Regions from separate parts of the Mesorhizobium sp. 113-3-3 genome, predicted to be linked through region 3. Evidence: predicted binding sites of a transcription regulator. Region 3 holds the regulator's gene; each other region holds the start of a gene.

Region 1 (10,026 bases), 1.8 Mb from region 3:
CCTCTATCTGGTGCGCGACGGCGGCAAGGCCATCCGCTATGGCGTCAGCTTAGGGAAGGCCGGTTTCGGCTGGACCGGCAGCGCCGTGGTCCAGGCGCGGAAGAAATGGCCGGTGTGGACGCCGCCGCCGGAAATGATCCAGCGCCGGCCGGAACTGGCGAAGTTCAAGGATGGCATGCCGCCAGGCCCACAGAGCCCGCTCGGCGCCCGCGCGCTCTATCTGTTCCGCAACGGCAAGGACACGATGTACCGGCTGCACGGCACGCCGGAGTGGGAATCCATCGGCAAGAACGCATCGTCGGGCTGTGTGCGCTTCATGAACCAGGACATCATCGACCTCTACAGCCGCGTCAACGGTCCCGCACAGGTCTTCGTGCGCCCCAATTTGTCAGCCGCCGGCAAGATCATGGCGGTGGCGAGCAGGACGGCCGAGCCGATCGATGCGGGCGTGCCGAGGGACGCGGAGTTCCTGAAGTAGATATCGCATTTGGCGCGCTATCGACTGGCCAATAAATTTGCAATATTCGGCGCTAGTCTAGTACTACAGGCCAGGATCGAGATACGCCCTCGCGCAGGCAAGAGTCGTGGTTTGAGGCACTAGTCCTCGCAACGTCCAATGTTTGTATGCAACTTTGGCAATGAACCATACCGAGAGTGGGTTCGATGGCAGCCAGATCCAATCCGAAGCGTGGCCTTGTGATCCAAGGTGGCGGCGCGAAGGGGGCGTTTGCTCTTGGGTGTTTGCGCGTGTTCCAGCGACAAGGAATTGAATTTTCTGCGGTTGCGGGCACGTCGGCGGGTGGCCTTTGCGCTATCATTTGGTCGACCCAAAAAATTGAAGAAGGCATTGCGCTCTGGAGGTCAATCGATCACAGCCTCTTTCTTGGTAAAACTCCAGACGGGTGCTTTCGACGCGTTCTCAAGATCTTTTGCATAGTAGGGAAGATCTTTCTCCTTTACTTAAATGGCGTCGAACCGGAAGGCCGCTCCCAAGTTGCCCGCGATCTCATCTTTTCTATCCTTGTTGGTATACTGTGTTGGGCTCTTACGCCGTATGGCATGCCTACTTGGCTCACCATCGCGAGTCTGATCCTGATTCCTATTATTGCAATTTGCGCTTTCACGAACACACTGCCAAAGGTTGGCTGGGATCAACGAGTCAGAAGCCGGATCGTTGGAGCGCAAATTTTTGTTGGCGAGATAGCAGTACTCGTTGGAGCAGGATCGTTGCTGCTTGAACTGTTCAGGTTCATCCAGCCGGTCCAAGGTTTCACTTGGGCATATGTAGGTTACAATGCTGCAATTGTCGTGGTCGCTCGCGCACCAATGGAGCTTAGGTCTACCCTGCTAGAGGGAAAGTTGCTCGCTGGTAAGATCGTAGAATTCCTCTCGGCCGAAATTAAAATACCTACATTCGTTACCGTCGCGAAAGAGTATGGTCCGGGGTCACCGCACTTTCTGCTTTCCACCCCTGGCGTGTTTAAGGCAGTTTATGCGGACCTGCAACGCGCTCCAGCTCAATTAAAAGCGGCTTTTGCATATGCTAGCGCAGCCCTGCCGTTAGGAATTCTTCCCGAAATGACAATCGATGGCAAAACATTTGTCGATGGGGGGGTAGCCGATAACACTCCGATTACTCCAATTCTTGGGCAGGATGTTGATGAGATATGGTTGATTTCGCTTAGCCCCACCCTGTTTGATTTGAAAGATCACATGCGCAATGTTCTGATGCAGGCGATATTTGTCGAAGGTCCACCGCAAATCAGCGCTGAGGCCTACAGCGCTGCTCTTAGCCACTTCGACAAAATAAAGTTAGTCGTCTTTTCACCGCCAACCGACCTTGGCAACATGCTTATGGGGACTCTGAATTTCAACGCAAAGCGTACCAACGCTTTGATGGTACTTGGGGAGCGCACAGCAGAACGTGTTCTGAGAAGCGGAACTGGCTATTCTTCGCGAATATACCGGCTGAATTATAAGTTTTGGACCCGACTGCGCTTAATTCGTCGAGCGCTTCCGCCTTGTAGCGTGGTTCACCCTTATAAGCGAAGCAATATCAGTGACCTCACGAAGAGCGAGTTTGAGTTTCCGGATGTCCGTGTGAAGCCTGACGAGGCCGGGAGACCCTCCTGGCACGCTTCGGTCATCGTACTTTGGTCGATCTATCTCGGAAATTCGATCAATAGCGGTTGGCAAAGTATCCTCTGGGCTACGCTGTTTGGCCTCGTTGGCCTCTCGCTGCCAACATGGCGTGCGCGCATGAGAAGGAATCTCGACAAGTAAAGAAGACTATGAAGTGGCGCGAGATCTGAGCGCGAGACGACAGTCGCCTCAAGGCAGGCGCATTTTCAAAAGCGAGGTGTGGCCGAAAGACCACCATTTGATCGGCGAACCGCAGAGCGGACGCGCCGAGCGCGCCCGCCTGGATAAGGGTAACTACTTCTTGGCGAGGCCGGGAAGCGTGACCTGGTAGACCAGGAACATGGTGTCGACATTGGCGCCGTCATCGGCCTTGTAGGAGGCGCCGACCTGGAAACCGTCCTGGGCGAGGAAGTCGTTGTCATTGGCGACGAACAGGAAATAGTCGTCGGGCAGCTTCGGATCGAGAACGCTGGTCAGCGACATTGCTTCCCATTTCTCGGACAGGTTGTTGTGGTCGTTCGGCGCGCCATTGTGCAGGCCGAAGCGATTGAGCTGCGCATTGTCGTTGATGTCGATGAACGGCGTCAGCCTGGCCGGCGTCACCGACGGATCGAGCACGCCCTTGGGCGCGACCGGCATGTCGGCGGCGTCGAAGGGGCCGCCGGCGATGTCGGTTGCCGCCGAAACGTCGACGACGAAGATCTGGCGCAGAAGCGATGTGTCGCCCTTGACGCCCTGGCCGTTGCCGCTGTCGCGCGCCAGCATCAGGAAGGACGTGTCCGACAGCGCCACGATCTCGCTTTGCGCGGCGACCTTGGTCTTGCCCTTGGCATCCTTGAACACCGGCAGCGGCACGACATATTCATGCGCCAGCTTGAGATGGGCGAGGTCGGAAGCGTCATAGACCAGCGCCCGCGTGTTCTGCCGGGTCGAACCGGAATCGCCGCCATCCTGCCTGGTCGCCGACTGCAGCACGGCGATCAGGAACTTGCCGTCCGGCGTCATCGCCATGCCTTCGAGACCCTGATTGTTCTGGCGGCCGGTCTCCGGATCCTTCGGATCGGGCTCGGCGGCACCTGGGCCGGGATTGTCCGAGGAAAAGTTCGGCGCGCCCTTCCGCATCGGCACCAGCGCCGCCGGCGGCTGGGTCGCCGACAGCAGGCGGCCTTGCGCCGAGAAGCGGTAGATGTTGGGGCCATATTCGTCGGAGATGAACATCGAGCCGTCGGGTAACCGCACGATCGCCTCGTTGTCGAGGGCGAGCTTGCCATTGGTGGCGACGGGCAGCATCGGCATGTCGCCGGCGCCGGCGCGCACATCCGACAGCGGATCGAGACCGGTGGCATCAGTGCCCTTGTCGTCGGTCAGAAGCATGGTGTCGGTAAGCGTCGCCTTGACCTCGGTCTGCTCCTGGCCAGCGGCGCCTGCTGCCGCCGGCGTGAACTCGATGCCGATCGTGTTGATCCGCGGCCGGTAGTCGGTGGTGCCGGCGACATTGTAGCCGCGATCCGGCAGCAGCCAGAGCGAACCCTTGTAGGTGCCGGCCTCATGCGTCCAGCTCGATGTGTCGATCGCCATGCCGGAACCCGAGCCGAACGTCTCGCCGAATTTGTCACGCTGTGCGGCCGGGATGCGGCCGACGCCGACCAGGCCCTTGTTGACGAGGACGGTCGCGGTGCCTTCGGCGAGCGCCGGCGTCAAGGCGCTGAACAAGGCCAGCGCGACGCCGAGCGAGGCGGTTCGGTGCAGGTGTTTCATGGATGATCCTCTTTGTGACAGATGTGCCGGAGCGGCCGAAGAGCGAAAGCTTAAAGAGGCGGTACATCGATGATGCCGCGCGCCCCCCCAAAAGCGGTCTACGGCGCGAACATGATGCTTGCGTGACAGGGCGGCATGTGTGCCCGCCGGGATATTCGCAGGCCGGGAAAAACACGCGCTCTGGCGGAAGAATGGATCCTCCCCACGCATCCGTCCGGGCGTGCAGGCGCATCACTGGACACTTATGTCCAGTGCGTATATGGTGCGCTTCTGACAGACCGGGAGGGAAGCCTTGAAGTCGCACTACCGTGCAGTGGTCATCGGGGGTGGGGTGGTCGGCGCCTCGGTGCTCTACCACCTGACGCGGTTCGGCTGGTCCGACGTGGCGCTCATCGAGCGCGCCGAACTGACCGCCGGTTCGACCTGGCATGCGGCGGCCGGATTTCATGCGCTCAACGCCGATCCCAATGTCGCGGCGCTGCAGGACTACACCATCAAGCTTTATCGGGAGATCGAGGCCGAGTCCGGCTGGGATATCGGCCTGCACATGACCGGCGGCGTCAACATGGCCAGCGATCCCCAGCGTTGGGAATGGCTGAAATCGGCCTGGGCGGTGTTCCAGTCGGTCGGCATCGAAACGGCTCGTCTGGTGACCCCTGACGAGATCAAGGAAATCTGCCCGATCGTCGACGTAAGCGGTGTGCTCGGCGGTCTCTACGATGCCAACGAAGGCCATCTCGACCCTTACGGCACGACGCATGCCTATGCGGGTGCCGCCAAGAAGCGCGGGGCCGACATCATCCTGCGCAACCGTGTCGTCGAGTTGAAGTCTCGCGCGGACGGCCACTGGGACGTCGTCACCGAGCAGGGCACCATTGTTGCCGAGCATGTCGTCAACGCCGGCGGACTGTGGGCAAAGCAGCTGGGCCGCATGGCCGGCATCGACCTGCCGGTGACGCCGATGGAGCACCATTATTTCATCACCGAGGACATCCCCGAGATCGCGACGCTGGACCGGGAGATCGGCATCGCCGTCGACCTCGACGGCTTTTCCTACCTGCGCCAGGAGCGCAAGGGCGTGCTGCTCGGCGTCTATGAGCAGAACCCGAAGCACTGGCACATGGACGGCGCGCCGTGGGACTACGGCATCGAGCTGATCCCGGAAGACATAGACCGCATCAGCTTGGAACTCGGCAGGGCGCATGAGCGCTTTCCCTGCCTGGCGAGCGCCGGCATCCGCAAATGGGTCAACGGCGCCTTCACCTTTACCCCCGACGGCAATCCGATCGTCGGACCGGTTCGCGGCCTGAAAAACTACTGGGTCGCCTGCGGCGTCATGGCCGGTTTCAGCCAGGGCGGCGGCGTCGGCAAATCGCTGGCCGAATGGATGATTTACGGCGAGCCGCAGGCCGACATTTCCGGCATGGACATTGCCCGCTACGGCGCCTTTGCCGCCAACCGCGAATATCTCGGGCAGACGACGCGGCAATTCTATGCGCGCCGTTTCGTCATGACCTTTCCCAATGAGCGGCTGCCGGCCGGCCGGCCCTTGAAACGCCCCGGCGCCTATGACGGCATGAGCGCGGCCGGCTGCGAATGGACTGCATCGTGGGGGCTGGAAATCCCGGCCTATTTCGCGCCGATGGGCTTTTGCGAGAACACCACGCTCAAGCGCTCCAGCGCTTTCGACATTGTCGGCGACGAGGCGCTGCAGGTCCGGCGTGCCGCCGGTCTCGTCGATATCTCGGCCTATTCACGCTATGCGGTGTCGGGGCCAAGCGCCGAGGCATGGCTCGACCGGCTGCTTGCCTGCAGGTTGCCGAAGGCCGGGCAGGCGCGGCTGGCGCCTATGCTCGGGCCGGACGGGCGGCTGAAGGGCGACCTCACAGTGATCAATTGGGGCGGCGGCGACTATTGGCTGATGGGTTCCTACCACCTCAGGGAATTCCACATGCGCTGGTTCGAAAGCCAAACAGGTGGGGGCGTCGCGGTCACCGACATCTCCGACGCGACGGGCGGCTTCCTGCTGACCGGGCCGAATGCGCGGAAAATCCTGGAGCGCACGACACATCAGGACGCCTCCGCCGCCGCACTGCCGTTCATGGCCTGCGGCGCGTTCGACATTGGCATGGTGCAGGCGCGGCTTGCCCGTCTGTCCATCGCCGGCGAGCTCGGCTTCGAGATCAGCTGTCCCGTGACCATGCATGCCACGCTGCGCGAGACCTTGCTTGCCGCCGGCGAGGATCTTGGCCTGGCCGAGATCGGCTACTACGCGCTGAATGCGCTGCGCCTGGAGAAAAGCTTCGGCATCTGGTCGCGCGAATTCACGCAGGGCTACACGCCAGGGCAGACCTGCCTCGACCGTTTCATCACCTTCGACAAGGGCGATTTCGTCGGCCGCGAGGCGGCGCTGAAGGAGCGCGATGCCGGTGCCGCGCAACGGATCGTGACGCTGGAGGTCGACGCCGTCGATGCCGACGCCAGCGGCTTCGAGCCGGTCTGGCGCGACGGCCGGCGCGTCGGCTTCGTCACGTCCGGCGGCTTTGGCTACACGATCGGCAAGAGTGTCGCGCTGGCGTTGGTCGACGGCGATTTTGCCGAGGAGGGGACGGCGCTTTCGGTGCACATTGTCGGCGTCGAGCGGCCGGCTCGGGTCATCGCGGCCTCGCCCTACGATCCCTCGGGCAAGGCGATGCGGCAATGAGGAGGATTTTCGATGATCGATGACGCGGCACGAGACAGCAGGCGCGAGCGCCGGCGCGGACGCACGGGCGAGGCCGGCAGCGAAAGCAGCCGCCGTCCCAACTACCGGTCGCTGAAGAATCCGTTCATGCCGCAGCCGATCTTTTCGGACGACCAGATCGCCGCGATCCACGACACGGCGCTGCGCGTGCTGGAGGAGCTCGGCATCAAGGTGCTCTTGCCGCAGGCGCGGGAGATTTTCGCCCGCGCCGGTGCGCTCGTGGACCCGGACACCGACATGGTGCGCATCGGCCGCGACATCGTGGCCGCGGCGCTGGCCTCGGCGCCAAAATCAATTCCGGCGCTGGCGGGCGACCGCAGCCGCGATCTTTTGCTCGAACTCGGCTCGATGACGTTCCTCGCAGGCGCTGGCGCGCCGAACGTCACCGATCTCGAACGCGGCCGCCGGCCGGGAACGCTCGGCGCCTTCGAGGAGTTGACCAAGCTCATCCAGCATTTCGACGTACTGCACATGCTTTGCCCCTGCATCGAGCCGCAGGATGTCGACAACCGCTTTCGCCACTATGCCGTCAACCGCGCGCAGCTGACGCTGTCCGACAAGTTCCCCTTCGTCTTCGCGCGCGGCACGCCGCAGGTCGAGGATGGGTTTGAGATGATCCGGCTGGCGCGCGGGCTGTCGGAGGATGAATTCCGCGCCGGCGCCCATTGCTACACCATCATCAACACCAATTCACCGCGCCAGCTCGATATACCGATGGCGCAAGGCATCATCGACTTCGCCCGCGCCGGACAGGTCCTGGTCATCACGCCGTTCTGCCTGGCCGGGGCGATGGCGCCGATCACGGTCGCAGGCGCGCTGACGCTGCAGCATGCCGAGGCGCTGGCCGGCCTGGCACTGGCGCAGATCGTGCGCCCGGGCGCACCCGTGCTTTACGGTTCCTTCTCCTCCAATGTCGACATGAAGTCGGGCGCTCCGGCGTTCGGCACACCCGAGCACGTCAAGGCGACACTGGGGGCCGGCCAATTGGCGCGCTTCATCGGCCTTCCCTGGCGATCGGGCGCCGGCAGTGCCGCCAACATCTCCGATGCGCAGGCGGCCCATGAGTCGCAGTTCGCCCTTTGGGGCTCGGTGCTTGCCGGCGCCACCGTCTGCATCCACGCCGCGGGCTGGCTGGAGGGGGGCCTGAGTGTCTCTTTCGAGAAGCTGATCACCGACATCGAGGCGGTGCAGTCGATAGCCGAGCTTTGCGCGACGACTCCTGGCGACGACGACGCGATCGGTTTCGAGGCGATCGCCGAAGTGCAGCCGGGCGGGCATTTCTTCTCGGCCGGCCACACGATGTCGCGCTACCGCACGGCATTCTATGAGCCACTGGTGGCCGACTGGTCGAACTTCGGCAACTGGACGCAAAACGGATCAAAGACCGCCACCGAGCGCGCCACCGGTATCTGGAAACGCATCCTTGCCGATTTCGAGCCGCCCGCTTCGGCTGCCACCACTGCCGGCGTGCTCGACGAGTTCATCGCGCGGCGCACCGAAGAGGGCGGCGCGGCGCCGGTGTCGTAACCAGGCGCGGCGCCCAGATTGGTTAGGTGGGGTTGTCGAGCGTGAACAGGTCGCTCTCCTCGTCATAGGCGAAATATTCGGCGTAGCGCGCCCAGCTGATGACGGCCCGCACCGTCTGGTCGGCATAGTCCTCGGACATGTGGTCCTCCAGCTCATCACGGAAGCGGCGGGCCGGCGCCTTGTGGTTGGCGCGTTCGTCGAGCACGCGGCGGATGTGACCGGCCAGCGGCACATAGGTCGCGAGCTGCTGCGCGAACAATTGCTTGCGCGCGTCGACCTCGCTTTCGGCGAAGCGTTTGCCCGCCGGCGTCAGCTGGATGTCGCCTTCGGCGAACTCGGCGAAGCGCAGCAGCTGCAGCGTTTCGGCGATCGGGAACAGATCGTCGATCTCAAGCTGCAGGCTGGCGGCCAGCGGCGGCAGGTCGGCATGTCCGTTGTAGGGCGGCGCTGCAACGGCCTCGATCAGGCCGGCAAGCAGGTTGGTCGAGACGCGCGGCAGCACCATGGCGATGCCGGAACCCGGGAAGACGCCGTCGCGGACAGGGGTGCCCGGCTCCTTCCTGGCGGTCATGCGGGCATAGATGTCCTCGACCAGCGCGCGGAAGGCGGGGTCCAGCCGGTTGCGCGGCTGCGGCAGATCGATCCTGAGCTCGGCGACGACGCGGCCCGGATTGGACGAAAAGATCAGCACGCGGTCGCACATCAGCACGGCCTCCTCGATGTTGTGCGTCACCATCAGGATCGATTCGATCGGCATGCGGCCTTCCGACCAGAGGTCGAGCAGGTCGGTGCGCAGCGTCTCGGCCGTCAACACGTCGAGCGCCGAGAACGGCTCATCCATCAAAAGCACCTTGGGATGCACCACCAGGGCGCGGGCGAGCCCGACGCGCTGGCGCATGCCGCCCGACAGTTCCTTCGGATAGGCGTTCTCGAAACCGTCGAGGCCGATCAGGTCGATGGCCGACAAAGCGCGCTTGCGGCGCTCGGCCGGCGAGACGCCCTGCGCCTCGAGCCCGAGTTCGACATTCTGCAGCACGGTCAGCCAGGGAAACAGCGCGAAACTCTGGAAGACCATGGCAATGCCGTCCGGCGTGCCGCAGACGAGCTTGCCCTCGAAGGCGATGGCGCCCTCGCTTGGCCGGATCAGGCCGGCGATGGAGCGCAGCAAGGTCGATTTGCCGGATCCGGAGCGGCCGAGCAGGCCGACGATCTCGCCCGAGACGAGCGTCAGCCCGACCTGGTCGAGGACGGCGAGCTTGCCAGCGCTGCCCTTGTCATAGGTCTGGCAGACGCCATGGACTTCGACGAGCGGAAAGGTGTTGGGGATGACAGTTTGGTTCATGATCAGTCTCCTGGAAGAAAGGGTCAGTCGAGCCGCATGCGGCGTTCGGCGAAGACATAGAGCGGGCGCCAGAGGATGCGGTTGAAGAGGGTGACGAAGAGCGACATCACGGCGATGCCGAGGATGACGCGCGGGAAATCACCTGCCTCGGTGGCCTTGGCGATGTACGACCCGAGGCCGAAGGCCTCGAGCCTGGTGTTGCCCCAGCTTGCCAGTTCGGCGACGATCGAGGCGTTCCACGAGCCGCCGGAGGCGGTCAGCGCGCCGGTGATGTAGTAGGGGAAGATCCCCGGCAGCATGACGTTCTTCCACCACGACCAGGACCGTATCTTGAACACCCTGGCCGCCTCCTTGAGATCGGAGGGGAAGGCGCTGGCGCCGGCGATGACGTTGAACAGGATGTACCATTGCGTGCCGAGCACCATCAGCGGCGACAGCCAGATGCCGGGGCTGGCGCCGGTGGCGACGATGGCGATCACCGCGAATGGAAACAGCACATTGGCTGGGAATGCAG
Region 2 (10,026 bases), 1.6 Mb from region 3:
CCGAGCGCATGGTCGAGCAGGCGGTCGCCGCTCTCGTCAATGCCGATCCGGGGCTGGCCCAGAAGGTCATCAACGACGACGCCGTGCTGGATGACGGCCAGCGCGAGATCGACGACAAGGCGATCATCATCATCGCCAAGCGCCAGCCGATGGCGACGGACCTGCGCGAGATCGTCGGCGCCATCCGCATTTCGGCCGACCTCGAACGGGTCGGCGACCTCGGCAAGAACGTCGCCAAGCGGGTGGTCGCCGTCACCGACGGCCGCCAGCCGACCAGCCTGTTCCGCGGCCTGGAGGCCCTGGCCAATTTGGCGCTGACCCAGCTCAAGGAAGTGCTCGACGTCTACGCCTCGCGCTCGGTCGACAAGATCGGCTTCGTGCGCGACCGTGACGACCAGATCGATGCGATGTACACGTCGCTGTTTCGCGAATTGCTAACCTACATGATGGAAGATCCGCGCAACATCACGCCCTGCACGCATCTGCTGTTCTGCGCCAAGAACATCGAACGCATCGGCGATCATGCCACCAACATCGCCGAGACCATCTACTACATCGTCACCGGCGACCAGATGCCGGCCGAGCGGCCGAAAGGCGACAAGACGGACAAGATCAGCCTTTCGGCGCCGCTTCCGGCGAAATGAACGTTCGTCCACTCGAACGCTAGATCATATTGCGCTAAACTATCCCGGCGTTAAGCTTCTCAGGCCTTGATAAGGTCCTGCGTCCAGGAGGCTGCGATGGAATATGTCCGAGAGTTCAAGCCCGCGGCGCCGACATCAGGCATCATCGCCTCCAGCGTGTACACGGCCGGGCGGCGTATCGCCGACATTCCGATCGAGGAAGCCGGCGAATGGGCCAAGAAATCGGGACACGTCGTCTGGATCGGGCTGCTCGAACCCGATCGCGAGCTCCTGTTGCGCGTCCAGGCGCAGTTCCATCTGCATGAGCTGGCGATCGAGGATGCCGAGCATCCACACCAGCGGCCGAAGATCGAGCAATATGGCGATGCGCTGTTCATCGTCGCCCGCACCGCGCAATTGATCGAAGGACGGGTGACTTTCGGCGAGACGCATCTGTTCGTCGGTTCGGGCTATATCGTCAGCGTCAGGCACGGCCCATCGACGTCCTACGCCGCCGTGCGCCAGCACTGGGAAAGCTGCCCGCATTCGCTGGCCAAGGGCGAGGATTTCGTCCTCTATGCCATTCTCGATTTCATCGTCGACAACTACATGCCCGTGCTCGAGCAGATCGAGGACGAGGTCGAGGCGATCGAGGACAGGGTTCTTCTGAAGCCGATGACCGGTCCTGACATCGAGCGGCTCTATATGCTGCGCCGCGATCTGCTGCGCCTGCGCAACGCGGCACTTCCGCTGGTGGAAGTCTGCCGCCGGTTGACCAGCGCCGACCTGCCGCAGATCCATTCAGCCATGCATCCGCTGTTCCGCGACGTGACCGACCACATCCGCACCGTCCAGGAAAAGATCGACAGTCTGCGCGAGGTGCTGGCCTTTGCCTTCGAGGCCAGCCTGCTGGTCGGTCAAAGCCAGGAAACGGCGATCTCGAAGAAACTCGCCTCCTGGGCGGCCATACTGGCGGTGCCGACGGCCTTCGCCGGCATCTACGGCATGAACTTCACCGACATGCCGGAACTGAAGATGGAATATGGCTACCCGATTGTGCTCGCCACCATCGCGGCGATCTGCGCGTTTCTCTACTGGCGGTTCCGCAAGAATGGGTGGCTGTGAGGGTAGGCAGTAGGGCAGTAGGGCAGTAGGGCAGTAGGGCAGTAGGGCAGTAGGGCAGTAGGGCAGTAGGGCAGTAGGGCAGTAGGGCAGTAGGGCAGTAGGTTGAGATAAGGCGCTCATCAGCGCGGCTCAAAACATATTGCCCTACTGCCTTACTGCCCTATTCCCTTCAGCGATTGCGTCTCCGCTCCGCCGCCGGCTGGAAGGCCACACGCGCGTGATACTTGCAATAAGGCCCCGTTTCGGCAGCCTCGTTGCCGCAGAAGTTGAAGTCTTCCGACAGCGGATCGCCGTTCGGCCATTTGCAGGTCCGCTCGGTCAGCTCGACGAGCTGCAGGTGCCGTGAGATCGGTACCACGACGTTCTCGACCGGACGGATATAGTGCCGCACCACCGGCTCGGCGTCGAATTGCGTCTGAAGGGCGGTCGCGCCGATCGATGTCGTGACGTGGCGGGCCGTGCTTGCGGCGCGCGCCACCGACTTCTGGACGGTCGAGCCCTGTGTGGCCTTCTTCTGGCGTGCCGGCGTTGCCGTTGCACGGCCGCGGCCCGACAGCTTCAGTCGATGCACCTTGCCGATGACGGCATTTCGGCTCACCCCTCCAAGCTGGGCAGCAATCTGGCTTGCGCTCAGACCCTCCGACCACAGTTTCCTGAGAAGTTCGACCCGCTCGTCAGTCCAGTTCATGAGACCGCGCTCCTGCTAACCGTGCGCAATCGGAATCCCTTCCCGACCCAGCAACCTTGCTGGGGCAGACACCACATATATCTGGTGATTAGGTCCGCCGCACGAAATCTAGTTATTTCTCGACTACAATTACCTTATGCGCTGACTCGGTGACAAGAGTCCCAAGTGCAACACGAATCGGTTTTTTCGGTTTTCCCCAACTTGCCCGGTCGCTCATGAGCCGGCGTCGAGTTAGGGGGCTTATCGCGTGCCACTACGCGACGTTTTCGTTGACTTCATGGCCGAAAAACACGATAAGCCGCACAAGGCCGCCGCTTTGGCGGCTTTTTTGATTTTCCGGTACCGGAGACGCATATAATGAGCGGTTCGGCGCTTTACGAGACCTTTGCTCGCGCTCCCCTGGCTTTCGACCATGGGGAAGGAACCTGGCTGGTTACCGACAAAGGCGAGCGATATCTCGATTTTGCCGGCGGCATCGCGGTCAATTCGCTCGGCCACAGCCATCCGCACCTGGTCGCGGCTCTCACCGAGCAGGCGGGAAAACTCTGGCACGTCTCCAATCTCTACGAGATTCCGGGACAGAGCCGGCTGGGCGAGCGCCTGGCCGACGCCACCTTTGCCGACAAGGTGTTCTTCACCAATTCCGGCGCCGAGGCGCTGGAATGCGCGATCAAGACGGCGCGGCGCTACCATTTCGTCAAGGGCCATCCCGAGCGCTTCCGCGTCATCACCTTCGAAGGCGCCTTCCATGGCCGCACGCTGGCCACCATCGCGGCCGGCGGCCAGTACAAATACCTCGAAGGCTTCGGCCCGAAGGTCGAAGGCTTCGACCAGGTCGGCTTCGACGACATCGATGCCGCCGAGAAGGCGATCACGCCGGAGACCGCCGCGATCCTGATCGAACCGGTGCAGGGCGAGGGCGGCATCCGCCCGGTTCCGACGCAGTCGCTGAAGCGGCTGCGGCAGCTTTGCGACCAGCACGGCCTGCTGTTGATCTATGACGAGGTCCAGTGCGGCATCGGCCGCACCGGCAAGCTGTTCGCGCATGAATGGTCAGGCGTGACGCCCGACATCATGGCGATCGCCAAGGGTATTGGCGGCGGCTTCCCGATGGGCGCCTGCCTGGCCACCGACGAGGCCGTGGTCGGTATGACGTCGGGCGTGCACGGCACCACCTTCGGCGGCAATCCGCTGGCCATGGCTGTCGGCAACGCCGTGCTCGATGTGGTGCTGGAGGACGGCTTCCTCGAGGATGTCCAGCGCAAGGCATTGCTGATGAAGCAGGGCCTGGCGGCGATCGCCGACGAATTCCCCGATGTCATTGAAGACATCAGGGGAACCGGGCTGATGCTTGGGCTCAAATGCGCCATGCCCAACACCAAGGTGAACATGGCGCTGCGTGACCAGCATTTGCTGGCGGTTCCGGCTGGTGACAACGTCATTCGCCTGCTACCACCGCTCACGGTCACCGACGCCGAGATCCACGAAGCGCTCAACCGCATCCGCGCCGGTGCCAAAGGCCTGGCGGATGCCATCGCCGTGGCCGCCGCGAAGTAATTCCGGAAAATTGCCGATGTCAGTTCGCCATTTCACCGATCTGTCCACCGTTTCCGAGGGCGACCTGCGCTTCATGCTGGACGACGCGGTGGTGCGAAAGGCGCGCCTCAAGGCCGGCGAGCGCACCAGGCCGCTCGAAGGCAAGGTTCTGGCGATGATCTTCGACAAGCCGTCAACGCGCACGCGCGTCTCCTTCGACGTCGGCATGCGCCAGCTTGGCGGCGAGACCATCATGCTGACCGGCACCGAAATGCAGCTCGGTCGCTCCGAAACCATAGCCGACACCGCCAAGGTGCTGTCGCGCTATGTCGATGCGATCATGATCCGCACCACTTCGCATGAGCGGCTGCTGGAGCTGACCGAGAATGCCACGGTTCCGGTGATCAACGGGCTGACCGACGACACCCATCCCTGCCAGCTGATGGCCGACATCATGACCTTCGAGGAGCATCGCGGTCCGGTGGCCGGCAAGACCATCGCCTGGACCGGCGACGGCAACAATGTGCTGCATTCGCTGCTCGAAGCCTCGGCGCGGTTCCGCTTCAACCTCAACGTCGCCGTGCCCGAAGGCAGCGAGCCGGCGCAGAAGCACATCGACTGGTCCAAGGCGCATGGCGGCAAGCTGCTCTTCACCCGCTCGCCCGAGGAAGCCGTCGACCAGGCCGACTGCGTCGTCACCGACTGCTGGGTGTCGATGGGCCAGGAGCATCGCGCCCGCGGCCACAACGTCTTCTCGCCCTATCAGGTCAATGCCAAGCTGATGGCGCATGCCAAACCGGACGCGCTGTTCATGCATTGCCTGCCGGCGCATCGCGGCGAAGAAGTGACCGACGAGGTTATCGACGGACCCCATTCGGTGGTCTTCGACGAGGCCGAGAACCGACTCCACGCCCAGAAGGCGGTGCTTGCCTGGTGTCTTGGGGCTTGAGGTGGCTTGGGCTTTGAAAGGTCTGGGCGCTTGATCTGCGGGGGCGCGATGCCTATCTGCGCCGCATCACGCAAATCAAGCGCGTTTGGACGCATGCACCCCAGGGGGCGGCATGGCCGCGCCCTGGAGCTTTGTCATGTTGGAAACGCATCAAGTGACTGAACATCACCCCAAACTCGGCGAGTTCGGCTATGCCGGCGACGACCATGTCGTCCCGTTCGAGGTCGGCCCGCTCGACGTGCGCGGCCGTACCGTCCAGCTCGGGCCGATGCTCGACGCCATCCTCAGCCGCCACGACTATCCCGAGCCGGTCGCCCGCCTGCTGGCGGAAGCCTGTGTGCTGACGGTGCTGCTCGGCACCTCGCTCAAATTCGAGGGCAAGTTCATCCTGCAGACCCGCACCGACGGGCCGGTCGACATGCTGGTGGCGGATTTTTCGACGCCGTCGGCGCTGCGCGCCTATGCGCGCTTCGATGCCGATCGGCTCGAGGCCTTGATCGCTGCAGGCGAAACGTCCCAGCAGACGCTGCTCGGCAGCGGCGTGCTGGCGCTGACCATCGACCAGGGCGCCCATACGCAGCGCTATCAAGGCATCGTCCAGCTCGATGGCGAAACGCTGGAAGATGCGGCGCGCACCTATTTCCGCCAGTCGGAGCAGATCCCGACGGATATCAGGCTGTCCGTGGCCAAGCTGTTGACGCCAGGCCCTGGCGGCGCGCGCGAACAATGGCGCGCCGGCGGCATCCTGGCGCAGTTCCTGCCGCAGTCGCCCGAACGCATGCGCATTCCGGACCTGCCGGGCGGCGACGGCGATCCGCGCGAGGAGATCCATGATCCGGCGGACAATTCCTGGCAGGAATTGCTGGCGCTGCTCGGCACGATCGAGCCGACCGAGCTGATCGACCCGACGATCGGCGCCGAACGGCTGCTCTATCGCCTGTTCCACGAGCATGGCGTGCGCGTCTTCGGCGGCGTTCCCGTCGCCGACCAGTGCTCATGCTCGCGCGACAAGATCCGCGGTATCCTCGAGGGCTTCTCCGCGCAGGAGATCAAGGACTCGACCGAGGACGGCGGCATCCATGTCGCCTGCGAATTCTGCTCGAAGCAGTACGACTTCGACCCGGCGGAATTCGCGGCGCAGTGAAGCTCCTTGCCTTCTCCCCGTTTCACGGGGAGAAGGTGCCCGAAGGGCGGATGAGGGGCGGCGCGAACTTCGGCGATTGGCCGCGCGCAGATCCCGTCATGGACGACATCTCAGGAAGGCTGGCGCCGCCCCTCATTGCCCTGCCGGGCGTTCGTCATTCGAAAAGCCAAGCAATTGGCTTTTCGTCCGCTGCGCGGACCATTCCTCAACTCCCGGTATAGTGACGGAGAGAAAGACGCTAATTTACCGTCCGCCTGGTTCCCGGCAGATCCAGCGAGAACGCTGGGATGGCGATGTCGAAGGTCTCGCCGCGCTTGTTGCGCATCGTGTAGTGCCCCACCATGATGCCTGACGGCGTCGAGAGCGGGCAGCCGGACGTGTACTGATAGCTGTCGCCGGGATTGAGTTCGGGCTGGTCGCCGACGACGCCCGGGCCGCGCACTTCCTCGACCCGGCCGGCGCCGTCTGTGATATGCCAATAGCGCGACAGAAGCTGCACGAATTCGTCCGACTGGTTGTCGATCGTTATCTGATAGCCCCAGACATAGCGGTTCTCCGAAGGATCCGAGCGATCCTCGAGGTAGAACGGCCTGACCTGCACTTCGATGTTGCGCGTGACGGCGCGGTACATAGGCGGCTCCAAAACAGTCCCATACCTTTCGGCGCTCCCGGCGAGCAGGTCAACGTGCGCGTCTTGTCGCGCCTGGCCTTGAAACGCAGGTGCCGGCAAAGAATGTCATTTAAGTGACACATGACAATGGTGGTGTGCACGAACCGGGCGACTCGGCGCTCTGTCGAACTGTTGAAAACGGCCATACACGGGCTGTCTCACCTGGAGTGACCAGATCTCGATGGAACTCACTCTCATAGCGGCCTCGCTTTCGACTGCTCTTATCCTTTCAAATGCCGCCAGCATCCTGCTCGCCGCGTCACAGCTGAAACGGCGCACCACGATCGCACGGCCAGCCGGCAAATCGCCGCCCGTGTCGGTCGTCATACCCTGGCGCGGCGTCGAGCCGTTCACGCAGGAGACGCTGGAGCGCGCCTTTTCGCTCGACTGGCCACGCTATGAGTTGATCTTCTGCGTTGCCCATGGAGACGACCCGGTGGTCAGGTTGATCCGCGCCGCCATTGACCGTTTCCCAAAAGTGCCGGCCCGGCTGTTGATCGGCGAAGACCGGTTCAGTGCCAATCCCAAGCTCAACAATTGCGCCAAGGGCTGGGAAGCCGCGCGGCACAACTGGGTCGTCCTGGCCGACTCCAACGTGCTGATGCCGAGAGACTACATCCAGCATTTGATGGCGGCTTGGCGGACGGATACCGGCCTTGTCTGCTCGACGCCGATCGGCTCGCGGCCGGAGGGCTTCTGGGCCGAGGTCGAATGCGCCTTCCTCAACACGCTGCAGGCCCGCTGGCAGTATGCCGGCGAGGCGCTCGGCCTTGGCTTTGCCCAGGGCAAGAGCATGCTATTGAACAAGCCGGTGCTGGATGCCAATGGCGGCATCCGCGCGCTGGCCGCCGAAGCCGCCGAGGACGCCGCCGCGACCAAGCTGGTGAGCGCGATTGGCCTGCGCGTCAATCTTGTCGCGGCACCCTTCGAGCAGCCGCTTGGCAGGCGCACGCTTGGCACGGTCTGGTCGCGCCAGGCCCGCTGGGCGCGTCTGCGCCGCGTCACCTTCCCGCTGTTCTTCACGCCGGAAATCCTGACCGGCGCGGTGGTGCCGCTGGCATTTGCGCTGCTTGCGGCAGCCAGCGCCGGTGTCAGCCTGCTGCTGACGGCCATCGCCGTGCTGGCGGCCTTCTACCTTCCGGAATGCGCCCTGGCCTGGTCCAAGGGCTGGCACCTGTCGCCGCGCACGGTCGCGGCGATGATCGCGCGGGACTTGATGTTGCCAGCCATGTGGGCACGCGGCTGGCTCGGCGGCGCGGTCGACTGGCGCGGCAATGCAATGACCATCGGCACCAAGGCTACGGAGCTGGAAGAGGCTTCGTCGCGCGCCTGAAAGCCAAAGACATCTACTATTTTGCCGCTTTCAGCGCCTGCGCGATGTCTTCCAGCAGGTCGTCGGCGTCCTCCAGGCCGACCGACAGCCTGAGCGTGCCCGGTCCGATGCCGAGTTCGGCGCGCGCCTCTTCGCTCAAATTCTTGTGCGTCGTCGTCGCCGGATGGGTGATCAGGCTCTTGGCATCGCCGAGATTGTTGGAGATCAGCACGATGTCGAGCGCGTTCTGCAAGGCGAAGGCCGCCTGCTTGCCGCCCTTGACGTCGAGGCAGATCAGCGTCGAGCCGCCCGACATCTGCTTCTTGACGATCTCAGCCTGCGGATGGTCGGCCCGGCCGGGATAGATGACGCGGGCGATCTGCGGTTGCTCGGCCAGGAAATCGGCGATCTTGCCGGCGCTTTCCGTCTGCTGGCGCACGCGCAGCGGCAGCGTCTCCAGGCCCTTCAGCAGCGTCCAGGCGTTGAAGGGCGACAGGCTGGGGCCGGTGTGGCGGAAATAGTCGTGCAAATTCTCGTCGATCCATTTCTTGTCCGACAGGATGACGCCGCCGAGACAGCGGCCCTGGCCGTCGATGTGCTTGGTCGCCGAATAGACGACGATATGCGCGCCGAGCTGCAACGGCTTCTGCTGCAAAGGCGTGGCGAAGACATTGTCGACGACAAGCCGCGCGCTGATCGAGTTGGCCAGCGACGCGACGGCGGCGATGTCGACCACTTCCAATGTCGGATTGGTCGGGCTCTCCAGGAAAAACAGCTTGGTGTTGGGTCTGACCGCCTTTTCCCAGTTGGCGATGTCGGTGCCGTCGACCAGTGTCGCCTCGATGCCGTAGCGCGGCGCCAGGGTCTCGACAACCCAGCGGCAGGAGCCGAACAGCGCGCGCGCCGCCACGATGTGGTCACCGGCCTTGACGCTGCACAGAAGGGCCGCCGTCACCGCGGCCATGCCCGATGCCGTGGCGCGTGCGTCTTCGGCGCCTTCCAGCGCGCACATGCGCTTTTCGAACATGTCGACGGTCGGATTGGCGTAGCGCGAATAGATGAAACCGGGTTCCTCGCCCTTGAAACGGGCTTCCGCCGCCTGCGCCGTTTCGTAGACATAGCCCTGGGTCAGGTACATCGCCTCCGAGGTCTCGCCGAAGCCGGAACGCAGGGTTCCGCTATGAACGAGGGCTGTCTGAGGCTTCCAGTTGCGCTTGTTGCTGCTCATCGCTTTTGTTTCCAGACACAAAAAAACCGGTCACGAAAGTCGCAACCGGTCCATACGGCCTCACGGCCAACGGTCCTTTAGCGACTTGTTTAACGTGGCTGCAAGCCGACCGGCCAAATCACCACGGGATAACGATCCTTTAGACCCGTACCACGCTTGCGTCAATTGCCGGCTTCATTAAGAGGTTTGTACCAAGCAGGTTTCGCAAAAGTGTCCCACGGTTTGCGACAAGAACCTGCGCCAAGAAATGGTCGCCCAGGAGCGAAGCTTTGCGGCAGACAGGCATTCTTCCCGATCAGGACATCGCGGCGCTGTTCCAGTCCGGTGCGCTGAAGTCGCGACGTGCTCTTGATCCCGACCAGATCCAGCCGGCCAGCCTTGATCTCAGGCTCGGCGACAAGGCCTGGCGGGTGCGCGCGTCCTTCCTGCCGGGTCCCAACCATAAGGTTTCGGAAAAGCTCGACAGGCTGAAGCTGCACGAGATCAATCTGGCCGAAGGCGCGGTGCTGGAGACTGGCTGCGTCTACATCGTGCCGCTGCTCGAAAGCCTTGCCTTGCCGGCAGAGATTTCCGCTTCGGCCAACCCGAAGAGCTCGACCGGGCGGCTCGACATCTTCACCCGTGTCATGACCGACCGCGGCCACGAGTTCGACAAGATCGCCGTCGGCTACAACGGTCCGCTCTATCTCGAGGTCAGCCCGCGCACTTTCCCGATCGTCGTGCGCACCGGCTCGCGCCTGTCGCAGATCCG
Region 3 (10,026 bases):
CAGCGCGATGATCCAGAGCCAGGGATTTCCAAGCTGGAAACCGACGACGCGGATGAGGAATTCGGCCTGCGCCACGCCCATGATCATGCCGATCACGCCTTCGACGGATCCGACCGAGAGGTCGATGTTGCGCATGACGATGACCAGCACCATACCGGTCGCCATGATCGCGACCGACGAGGTCTGCACCGACAGGTTCCACAGATTGCGCGGCGTCAGGAAAAGCCCGCCCGACAGGACATGGATGCCGACCCAGATGATCAACAGCGCGCCGACCATGCCGAGCATGCGCGTGTCGAGTTCGGTCGCCTTGAGGAACCGCCCAACGGCGCTGAGTTCGGATGCACGCGCCCTGTCCGCTGCAGTGCTGCCGACCGGTTGATTAGAGGTCGTGTCGGTCATGCTATCCTCCCACCGGTTTACCGTCTGGCGCGGGTGCCGGAACATGGATGCTATTTGCTTTCCGCGGTCATTTGAAGCGGGAAGCCCTTGGGAAAACGCCGCGGCTTTTGGGCCGCGGCGTCGATGTCGAACAATCTTGCGCCGTTTAGTTGCAGGCGGCGACGCTGCCGGCGGCGACGCCCGCGCAGACTTCGTCCTTCTTGATCCAGCCGGCGTCGATGACGACGTTGAGATTGTCCTTGGTGATGGCGACCGGGGTCAGGAACAGCGACTTGACGGTGTTGCCGCCAGGCGTCGTGAAGTCCTTCACACCGGCGATGTCGGTCATCTTCTTGCCGTCGGCCAGCTGCGAGGCGATCTCGGCGGCATTCTTGCCGAGTTCGCGCGCGTCCTTCCACACCGACACGGTCTGGGTGCCGAGCGCGATGCGGTTCAGCGCGGCATGGTCGCCGTCCTGGCCCGAAACCGGCACGGTGCCGGCAAGACCCTGCGCCGTCAGCGCCGCGACGACGCCGCCGGCGGTGCCGTCATTGGCCGCGACCACCGCGTCGACCTTGTTGTCGTTGGCGGTCAGGAACTGCTCCATGTTCTTCTGGGCGTTGGCGGGCAGCCAGCCGTCCGTATAGGCCTCGCCGACATTCTTGATCTTGCCGCTGTCGATGGCAGCCTTCAGCACTTCCATCGAGCCCGCGAACAGGAAGTCGGCATTCGGATCGGCGCCCGAGCCCTTGATGAAGACATAGTTGCCTTCCGGCTTGGCCTTGAACACCGCGCTCGCCTGCAGGCGACCGACTTCCTTGTTGTCGAAGGTCAGGTAGAAGACGTCCTTGTTCTCGATCAGGCGGTCATAGCCGACGACCGGAATGCCTTCGTCCAGCGCCTTCTGCACGGCCGGGCCGATGGCCGAGGCATCCTGCGCCAGGATGATCAGCGAATTGGCGCCCTGCGAGATCAGGCTTTCGACATCGGTGAGCTGCTTTCCGGGATTGGACTGCGCGTCAGCGGAAATGTACTTGTCGCCGGCGGCCTCGATGGCCTTCTTCATGGCGGCCTCGTCGGTCTTCCAGCGCTCTTCCTGGAAGTTGGACCACGAAACGCCGATGACCTTGTCCTTCGCCTGCGCGACCGACGCAAGCGTCAGCGACATGGCGACACCCGCCAGGATGGCGGTTGTGAATCTCTTCATAATATTCCTCCCTGCGCCGCGTATGGCGCGACCAAACTGGCCCTAAGGCCGGCACAGAGGCTCTATTTTTTCGAGCCTCGAAAAAACACTGGTCTAACACCGGAACGCTGTCAACAACGATTCTGATGGATTTTGATGCCCTTCCGAATTTTTTTCGAGCCTCGGAATAAATAAATGACAGGACGGGCCGCTTCTGCCAGTATTTGACCGTGTCGCGCGGCGTTCGAGGGACCGGAGGAGCCGCGGCGACCGGGAGGATATGGAAAAACATGTCGGTCGGAATCCGTCACGACGATCTGCGCCGGCGCAACCGCGCCATGGTGATCACGGCCGTGCGCCGGGCCGGCCGGCCTTCGCGCACCGAGATCGCGGCGACCACCGGCCTCAGCCATTCGACCATATCGGCGATTTCCTCCGACCTGATCGGTGAAGGCATCCTGGCCGAGGGCAAGCCGAGCGAGGCCGGCGCGCTCAAACGCGGCAGGCCGCAGGTCGGCCTTGGCCTCAACCCGGAGGCCGCGGCTGTCATGACCGTGGTGCTGTCGCTGAATTTCCTCTCCGTCGCCGTCATCGACTATGCCGGCCAGGTGATATCGGAGGAACAGCGCCGGCTGGACACGCTGACCATGTCGCGCGAAGCGCTGATCGGCGAATGCACGGCAATCGTGCGACGGCGGCTCGAGGATCCCGACATCGACGTACGCAGCGTCGCCCGCATCGCGCTGGCGATCCAGGGCATCACCGACACCGAAGCCCGGGCGATGCTCTGGTCGCCGATCACGCCGCAGACCGACATCGCCTTCGCCGACATACTCGAAGCCGAGTTCGGCATCCCCGCCACCATGGAAAACGACTGCAACATGATGGCGGTGGCGCTGCGCTGGCGCGATCCCGAGCGCTACCGCGACGACTTCATCGCCATCCTTTTGTCGCACGGCATCGGCATGGGGCTGGTGCTGAAGGGCGAGCTGTTCACCGGCACCCATTCCTCGGGCGGCGAGTTCGGCCACATGATCCATCGGCCGGGCGGCGCGCTCTGCCGCTGCGGCCGCCGTGGCTGCGTCGAGGCTTATGCCGGCAACTATGCCATCTGGCGCAACGCCAGGCAGCTCAGCGAGGACACCGAGCCGGTGGCCGATGTCAGCGACGCGCAGATGCGGGCATTGGCCGCCACGGCACGCGAACGGGACGGGCCCGAGCGCGAAGCCTACCGCAAGGCCGGCGAGGCACTTGGCTACGGCCTCGGCAGCCTGTTCGCGCTGATCGATCCCGCGCCCGTCGCCATGGTCGGCGTCAGCGCCGCCGCCTTCGACCTGATCGAGCCGGCACTGCGCGAGGCGATCGCCCAGACCGCTGGCGGCCAGCACTCGAAATCGATCTCCTTCGACACCGAGCCGAACGAGCTGCCGCTGATCCGCGAAGGCTGTGCCATGCGCGCGCTGACCTTCGTCGACCAGGAGATTTTCGCGCCGGGCGTGCAAACGAAAGCGGGCCTTGCCGCCAAGAAAAACGTCGCCTGAATCAGGTCGCTTTCAATCTTCCCTGATCGCGTAGCCAGCGCCGCGAATGGTGCGGATGACATCCGGCATGCGGCCATTGTTGACCGCCTTGCGCAGCCGGCCGACATGCACGTCGACAGTGCGTTCGTCGATGTAGATCGTCTCGCCCCAGACATTGTCGAGCAGTTGGCTGCGCGAGAACACGCGGCCGGGGTGGCGCATCATGAATTCGAGCAGGCGGAATTCGGTCGGTCCGAGCCGGATCTCGCTCTTCTTGCGATAGACCCGGTGCGATTCGCGGTCGAGCACGATGTCGCCGACCTTGAGCACGCTGGACAGCACTTCCGGCTTGGCGCGGCGCAGCAGCGCCTTGACGCGAGCCATGAATTCCGGCGTCGAGAACGGCTTGACCAGATAGTCGTCGGCGCCGGTGGACAGCCCACGCACACGGTCGCTTTCTTCGCCCCGCGCGGTCAGCATGATGATCGGCAGCCGCTCGGTCTCGGGCCGCATCCGCAGGCGCCGGCAGAGTTCGATGCCGGACACCGCCGGCACCATCCAGTCGAGCACCAGGAGGTCGGGCACGTTCTCCTGCAGGCGGATTTCGGCTTCGTCGCCGCGTGTCACCACCTCGACCTGATAACCTTCCGATTCCAGATTGTAGCGGAGGAGCACGCCGAGCGGCTCCTCGTCCTCCACCACCATGATGCGTGGTGCGATCATCGCTTGGTTACCCCTGCGCTCAGGCCGCCGGCGCCGACATCGCCGTCTCGTCCTGCTTTGGACGGTTGGCGGGCAGTTGCGTGCCGGTCAGGACATAGTACGCGTTCTCGGCGATGTTGGTCACATGGTCGCCGATGCGTTCGAGATTCTTGGCGCAGAACAACAGATGCGTGCAGGCCGTGATGTTGCGCGGATCCTCCATCATATAGGTCAGCAGTTCGCGGAAGACGGAGGTGTATTTGACGTCGATGCGTTCGTCGTCGGCGCGCAGCTTCGCCAGTGCGGCGGCATCGCGCGCCGCATATTCCTCGATCACGCCCTGCACCTGGATCAGCACCAGCTGCGCCATGGCGTCGATGGAATGCGACAGGTCGCGCGGCGTGGAGCTGAGGCCGACGGTGCCGACGCGCTTGGCAATGTTCTTGGCAAGGTCGCCGATGCGTTCGAGATCGCCGGCCATGCGGATCGAGCCCACGACATGACGCAGATCGTCGGCCATAGGCTGGCGCTTGGCGATCAGCGTGATGGCGCGGTCGTCGAGCTCGCGCTGGCGCGCATCCATGATGGCGTCGTCGGAGACCACGCGCTGGGCGAGCGCATTGTCGGAATTCAGCAGCGCCTTGGTGGCGCCGCCGACCATCGAGCCGGCGAGATCGCCCATGTCGCTGATCAGCCTGCTGATCTGTCCGAGATCCTCGTCGAAGGCTGCGACTGTGTGTTCGGCCATGATCCTGGTCCTCGTATGCGTGCGATCAGCCGAAGCGGCCGGTGATGTAGTCTTGCGTGCGCTTCTCGCGAGGCGACGTGAAGATCTTCTCGGTTTTGTCGAATTCGACCAGTTCGCCCAGATACATGAAGGCCGTCTGCTTCGACACGCGCGCGGCCTGCTGCATGTTGTGGGTGACGATGACGATCGTGTAGTCGGCCTGCAGCTCGTCGATCAGTTCCTCGATCTTGGCGGTCGACAGCGGGTCGAGCGCCGAGGCCGGCTCGTCGAGCAGGATGACTTCCGGCTTCACCGCCACGGTGCGGGCGATGCACAGCCGCTGCTGCTGGCCGCCCGACAGGCTGAGGCCGCTGGCGTTGAGCTTGTCCTTGACCTCGGTCCACAGCGCCGCGCGCTTCAGCGCCTGCTCGACACGGCCGTCCATCTCGGCCTTGCTGATCTTCTCATAGAGCCTGACGCCGAAAGCGATGTTCTCGTAGATCGACATCGGGAACGGTGTCGGCTTCTGGAACACCATGCCGATCTTGGTGCGCAGCAGGTTGAGATCCTGCGAGCGGTCGAGAATGTTCTGGCCGTCGAGCAGCACCTGGCCCTCGGCGGTCTGCTTGGGATAGAGCTCGTAGATGCGGTTGAAGACGCGCAGCAGCGTCGACTTTCCGCAACCCGAAGGGCCGATGAAGGCGGTGACGCTGCGCTCGGGCAGCGACAGCGTGATGTCCTTCAGCGCCTTCGACTGGCCGTAGTAGAAGTTGAGGTTCTTGACCTCGATCTTGGCCTTGGTCACCGCCTCGGCGGCGATCGTCATGTCTGGAGACAACATCTGGCTCATTTGTCCTCTCTGCGTCCGGTCAGGCTGCGCGCAAAGATGCTGAGCGCGAGAACCGTCAATGTGATGATGAGTGCGCCGGTCCAGGCCAGCTGCTGCCATTCCTCATAGGGACTGAGAGCGAACTGGAAGATGGTGACAGGCAGGCTGGCCATCGGCGCGTTGAGATTGCTCGACCAGAACTGGTTGTTCAGCGCCGTGAAAAGAAGCGGTGCGGTCTCGCCGGAGATGCGCGCGATCGCCAGCAATATGCCGGTGACGATGCCCGAAAGCGCGGCGCGATAGGCAACCGAGCGGATGACCACCCAGCGCGGCGCGCCGATCGCGGTGCCCGCTTCGCGCAAGGCGTTCGGCACCAGGTTGAGCATGTCCTCGGTGGTGCGCACGACGACGGGGATGACCAGGATGGCAAGTGCCACGGCACCGGCGATCGCCGAGAAATGCCCCATCGGCCGCACCATCAGCTCATAGACGAACAGTCCGATGATGATCGACGGCGCCGACAGAAGAATGTCGTTGATGAAGCGCACCACCGTGGTGAGCTTCGAGAAGCGGCCGTATTCGGCCATGTAGGTGCCGGCCAGCACGCCGATCGGCGTGCCGACGATGATGCCGATGATGGTCATCACGATGCTGCCGTAGATCGCGTTGAGCAGGCCGCCGGCATCGCCGGGCGGCGGCGTCATTTCCGTGAAGACCGAGAGCGAGACGCCGGCCAGGCCCTTGTAGAGCAAGGCGCCAAGGATCAGCGCCAGCCAGGCAAGGCCGATGCCGGCCGCGACGACGCACAGCGTCATCATCACGCCATTCTTGCGCTTGCGGCTTTGGTGAAGCGATGCGGCTGTCGACATCGGTCAGGCTCCCGTGCGGGCATCGATGCGCATCAGCATGTAGCGTGCGATGGCAAGGATCAGGAAGGTGATAACGAACAGGATCAGGCCGAGCGCGACCAGCGAGGAGGTGTAGAGATCGCCGACGGCTTCGGTGAATTCGTTGGCGATCGTCGCCGAGATGGTCGTTGCCGGCGCGAACAGCGACGTCGAGATGCGGTGCGCGTTGCCGATGACGAAGGTCACCGCCATGGTTTCGCCGAGCGCGCGGCCCAGAGCCAGCATGACGCCGCCCATGATGCCGATGCGGGTATAGGGAATGACGACCCGGCGCGTGACCTCCCAGGTCGTGCAGCCGATGCCATAGGCCGATTCCTTCAGCACCGACGGCACCGTATCGAAGACGTCCTTGGTGATCGAGGTGATGAACGGCAGGATCATGATGGCCAGGATCATCGCCGAGGTCAGCAGGCCGATACCATAGGGGGGACCGGCGAACAGGCCGTTGAGGCCCGGAACGCCGTGGAACACGCTGATGATGAAGGGCTGCACCGTCGTCTGCAGGAACGGCGCCAGCACGAACAGGCCCCAGATGCCGTAGATGATCGACGGGATGCCGGCCAGCAATTCCACCGCCATGCCGATCGGGCGCCGCAGCGGGCGCGGGCAAAGCTCGGTGAGAAAGATGGCGATGCCGATGCCGAGCGGCACGGCGATCAGGATGGCGATGGCCGAGGTGATGATGGTGCCGTAGATCGGCGCCAGCGCACCGAACTTCTCCGTCACCGGGTTCCAGCTCTCGCTGGTCAGGAAGGAGAAGCCGAAGGTCGACAGGGCTTGCCAGGAACCGGCTACCAGCGAGATCGCTACGCCGCCGAGCAGGACCAGCACCAATATGGCAGCGGCGCGGGTCATTCCGTGGAAGATCGAATCGGTCAGCGCGAACCGTCGAACGGTGGCGTCGCGCGAACTTCTAACGGCTGGCAAGGCTTCCTGGACAGCGCTCATGTCAAGCTCGGCTCTTTCAGTTGAAGGAAAAGGAGCGCCGCGGGCGCGGCGCTCCTTTGGAGGATGTTACTCGCCGGCGTAGACGGGCTTGCCGCCGGCCTGGATGTCGGCCTTCCAAGAAGCCTTGATCAGGTCGACGACGCTGTCGGGGATCGAGACATAGTCGAGCGCCTTGGCGGTTTCCTTGCCGTCCTTGTAGGCCCAGGCAAAGAACTTCAGGGCTTCGCCGGTGGCAGCGGCATCATCCGGAGCTTTGTGGATCAAGACCCAGGTCGAGGCAGCGATCGGCCAGGTGGTGTCGCCGGGCTCGTTGGTGATGATGACGTTGAAGTTCTTGGCAGTCTTGAAGTCGGCATTCGAAGCGGCAGCGCCGAAGGACTCCAGCGACGGCTCGACGACCTTGCCGGCTGCATTCAGCATCTTGGAGTAGGACAGGTTGTTCTGCTTGGCATAGGCGTATTCGACGTAGCCGATGCCGCCATCCGTCTGCTTGACGGTGTTGGCAACGCCTTCGCTGCCCTTGGCGCCGACGCCCGTCGGCCATTCGACGGCGGTGTCCGAACCAACCTTGTCCTTCCAGTCGGGCGAGAGCTTCACCAGATAGTTGGTGAAGTTGAAGGTGGTGCCCGAGCCGTCCGAACGATGCACGACGGCGATCGCGGTCGACGGCAGGGTGAGGCTGGGGTTCAGCGCCTTGATAGCGGCATCGTCCCAGGTGGTGATGGCGCCGAGGTAGATCTGGGCGAGCGTCTTGCCGTCGAGGACCAGTTCGCCCGGCTTCACGCCCTGGAGGTTGACGATCGGCACGATGCCGCCCATCACCATCGGGAACTGCACGAGGCCGTTCTTTTCCAGATCGGCATCGGACATCGGCTTGTCGGTGGCGCCGAAGGTCACGGTCTTGGCGATGACCTGCTTGATGCCGCCGCCGGAGCCGATCGACTGGTAGTTGAGGCCGATGCCGGTGTCCTTCTTGTAGGTGTCGGCCCACTTGGCGAACACCGGATAGATGAAGGTCGAGCCCGCGCCGGAAAGGTCAGCTGCGATGGCTGCGGAAAGGGTGAAGGTAGACGCTGTAGCCATTGCGATCGCAACGGCCGCCGAGCGGATGAAATGTCTCATGTGGCCTGCTCCTGTTCGGAAGATGGTCTCTCGGCGCCATTCCTAAGCAGCGCCCGCTGAGGCCAATAGCGATGGATTATAACAGTCGCATGACAGTTTCGTGTCAGCCCGGTAACGCGTCGCCGGCACTGGAAAAGGTGGTGGCGTCGGATGGCCGTGACCTGATCCGAGTTTGCACCCGAAATCAGGGGCTTGAGCCATCCACCGGCCGGAGCCGCCGCCGGATTCGACGGGGCTTTCTCGGATGAAGAAAATCCGGGCGGGAGCGCGTTGCTCAAGGCCAGAGCGTGTCATGGCCGGGCCATCGCCAAAAACAGGTCCGTTGGGGTAGGTTGACGCTGTTTGTTGCCGGCGGTCGCTGCTCCCGCCCGTAACTGCAAGGGCGGAATTCGATTTGGCTATTGTCCCGGCTCGGCGCCGCCTTTGGTATGGTGCGATCGCACCATAGGCATTGCACGCAGGGGTAGCAGCATTATTCGCGATTGATTCTCCCGGTCTGGTTCCTTCGGGCCTTGGAGCCGGACGACGCCCTGCTATCCCGCGTTACGCTGGACCTGGCGGCCGGAGCCGATCCAGCGCTCGACCTTCTCCAGGAGGGCCCTGGGACTGATCGGCTTGGGCAGATAATCGTCCATGCCCGCCTCCAGGCAGCGTTCGCGATCGCCCTTGAGCGCATGCGCGGTCACGCCGACGATCGGCACATGCGTGCCGGTTTCCTGCTCCAGCTGGCGGATCGCGGCGGTCGCCTCGAGCCCGCTCATTTCCGGCATCGAGACATCCATGAGGATCATGCCCGGATTGAGCTTGCTGAAAGCCTCGAGCGCCTTGCGGCCATTGCCGACGATCTCGAAACCGTAGCCGGTCTCGCCAAGGATCTGGGTGAAGACCATCTGGTTCACCTCATTGTCCTCGGCCACCAGGATGTCCAGCTTGTGTCCGTCGCCGCCAGTGGCGGGCAACCTGGGCCGAATCGGCGGCGGCTGCAGTTGAGCGCGCTGTTCGGCCGGCGCCAGCGGCGGCTGGGGAGCATCGGGCCTTCCGGTTGCAAGCGGCTGCACGGCGTCGCTGTCCGTGGCGTGGCGATGGCGCTGGATGGTCGCCACCAGCGTCTCCAGGAGCACCGAGGAGCGCGCCGGCTTGATCAGCTGGGCGTCGATGCCGAGATCGCGGTAGCTGGTGTTGGCGAGCGACTGGTCGACCGAGGTCAGCATGATGATAGGCGTGTCGGCGAGGCCTTCGGTGGTGCGCACGATGCGCGCCATTTCGGCACCGCTCATCTCGGGCATCTGGTAGTCGAGCACGACGCAATCCACGGGCACGCCGTAGGCGGCGGCCGCGATCAGCACCTTGAGGCCCTCCGCGCCGCTTTCGGCCGCGCAGGAATCGAACGTCCACGAGGTCATCTGCTCGGTCAGGATGGCCCGGTTGACGGCATTGTCGTCGACGATCAGCACGCGCGCGCCCGTCACGTCCACCGGCATGATGCGCTGCCCGTTCTGCTGTCCGGCCCTGGGCAGCGTCACGGTGAACCAGAAGGTCGAGCCCTTGCCCTCGGCGCTCTCGACACCGATGGTGCCGCCCATCAGCTCCACCAGCCGTGAGGTGATGGCGAGGCCAAGCCCGGTGCCCTCGTGCCGCCGTGTCGAGGAGGTGTCGACCTGGCTGAACTTTTCGAACACCAGTTTCAGTTTTTCCTCGGGGAT

Evidence for each region. Region 3 encodes PhoB, which activates phosphate uptake and scavenging genes when phosphate is short. Its sites were predicted from a motif close to TGTCATNNANCTGTCAT; they were not measured.
Region 1: the regulator PhoB is predicted to act here: its motif matches at 4,012-4,028, upstream of JG746_RS16430 (esterase-like activity of phytase family protein).
Region 2: the regulator PhoB is predicted to act here: its motif matches at 6,800-6,816, upstream of JG746_RS33855 (ceramide glucosyltransferase).

Annotation. Positions count from the first base shown of each region.
Region 1 covers NZ_AP023243.1:3,373,024-3,383,049, forward strand. Annotated here, with positions in the region: gene JG746_RS16420 (L,D-transpeptidase) at 1-478, shown strand, start outside; gene JG746_RS16425 (patatin-like phospholipase family protein) at 664-2,283, shown strand; gene JG746_RS16430 (esterase-like activity of phytase family protein) at 2,437-3,900, opposite strand; gene JG746_RS16435 (GcvT family protein) at 4,193-6,604, shown strand; gene JG746_RS16440 (trimethylamine methyltransferase family protein) at 6,617-8,170, shown strand; gene JG746_RS16445 (ABC transporter ATP-binding protein) at 8,193-9,512, opposite strand; gene JG746_RS16450 (ABC transporter permease) at 9,536-10,026, opposite strand, start outside.
Region 2 covers NZ_AP023243.1:7,032,933-7,042,958, reverse strand. Annotated here, with positions in the region: gene phoU (phosphate signaling complex protein PhoU) at 1-644, shown strand, start outside; gene JG746_RS33885 (magnesium and cobalt transport protein CorA) at 741-1,748, shown strand; gene JG746_RS33880 (GcrA family cell cycle regulator) at 1,918-2,436, opposite strand; gene JG746_RS33875 (aspartate aminotransferase family protein) at 2,794-3,993, shown strand; gene argF (ornithine carbamoyltransferase) at 4,010-4,921, shown strand; gene JG746_RS33865 (Hsp33 family molecular chaperone) at 5,034-6,065, shown strand; gene apaG (Co2+/Mg2+ efflux protein ApaG) at 6,304-6,696, opposite strand; gene JG746_RS33855 (ceramide glucosyltransferase) at 6,917-8,068, shown strand; gene JG746_RS33850 (O-succinylhomoserine sulfhydrylase) at 8,085-9,275, opposite strand; SAM riboswitch at 9,333-9,410, opposite strand; gene JG746_RS33845 (2'-deoxycytidine 5'-triphosphate deaminase) at 9,545-10,026, shown strand, end outside.
Region 3 covers NZ_AP023243.1:1,532,260-1,542,285, reverse strand. Annotated here, with positions in the region: gene JG746_RS07450 (sugar ABC transporter permease) at 1-402, opposite strand, end outside; gene xylF (D-xylose ABC transporter substrate-binding protein) at 548-1,588, opposite strand; gene JG746_RS07440 (ROK family protein) at 1,858-3,108, shown strand; gene phoB (phosphate regulon transcriptional regulator PhoB) at 3,121-3,810, opposite strand; gene phoU (phosphate signaling complex protein PhoU) at 3,830-4,537, opposite strand; gene pstB (phosphate ABC transporter ATP-binding protein PstB) at 4,563-5,366, opposite strand; gene pstA (phosphate ABC transporter permease PstA) at 5,363-6,214, opposite strand; gene pstC (phosphate ABC transporter permease subunit PstC) at 6,218-7,201, opposite strand; gene pstS (phosphate ABC transporter substrate-binding protein PstS) at 7,268-8,323, opposite strand; gene JG746_RS07405 (response regulator) at 8,857-10,026, opposite strand, start outside.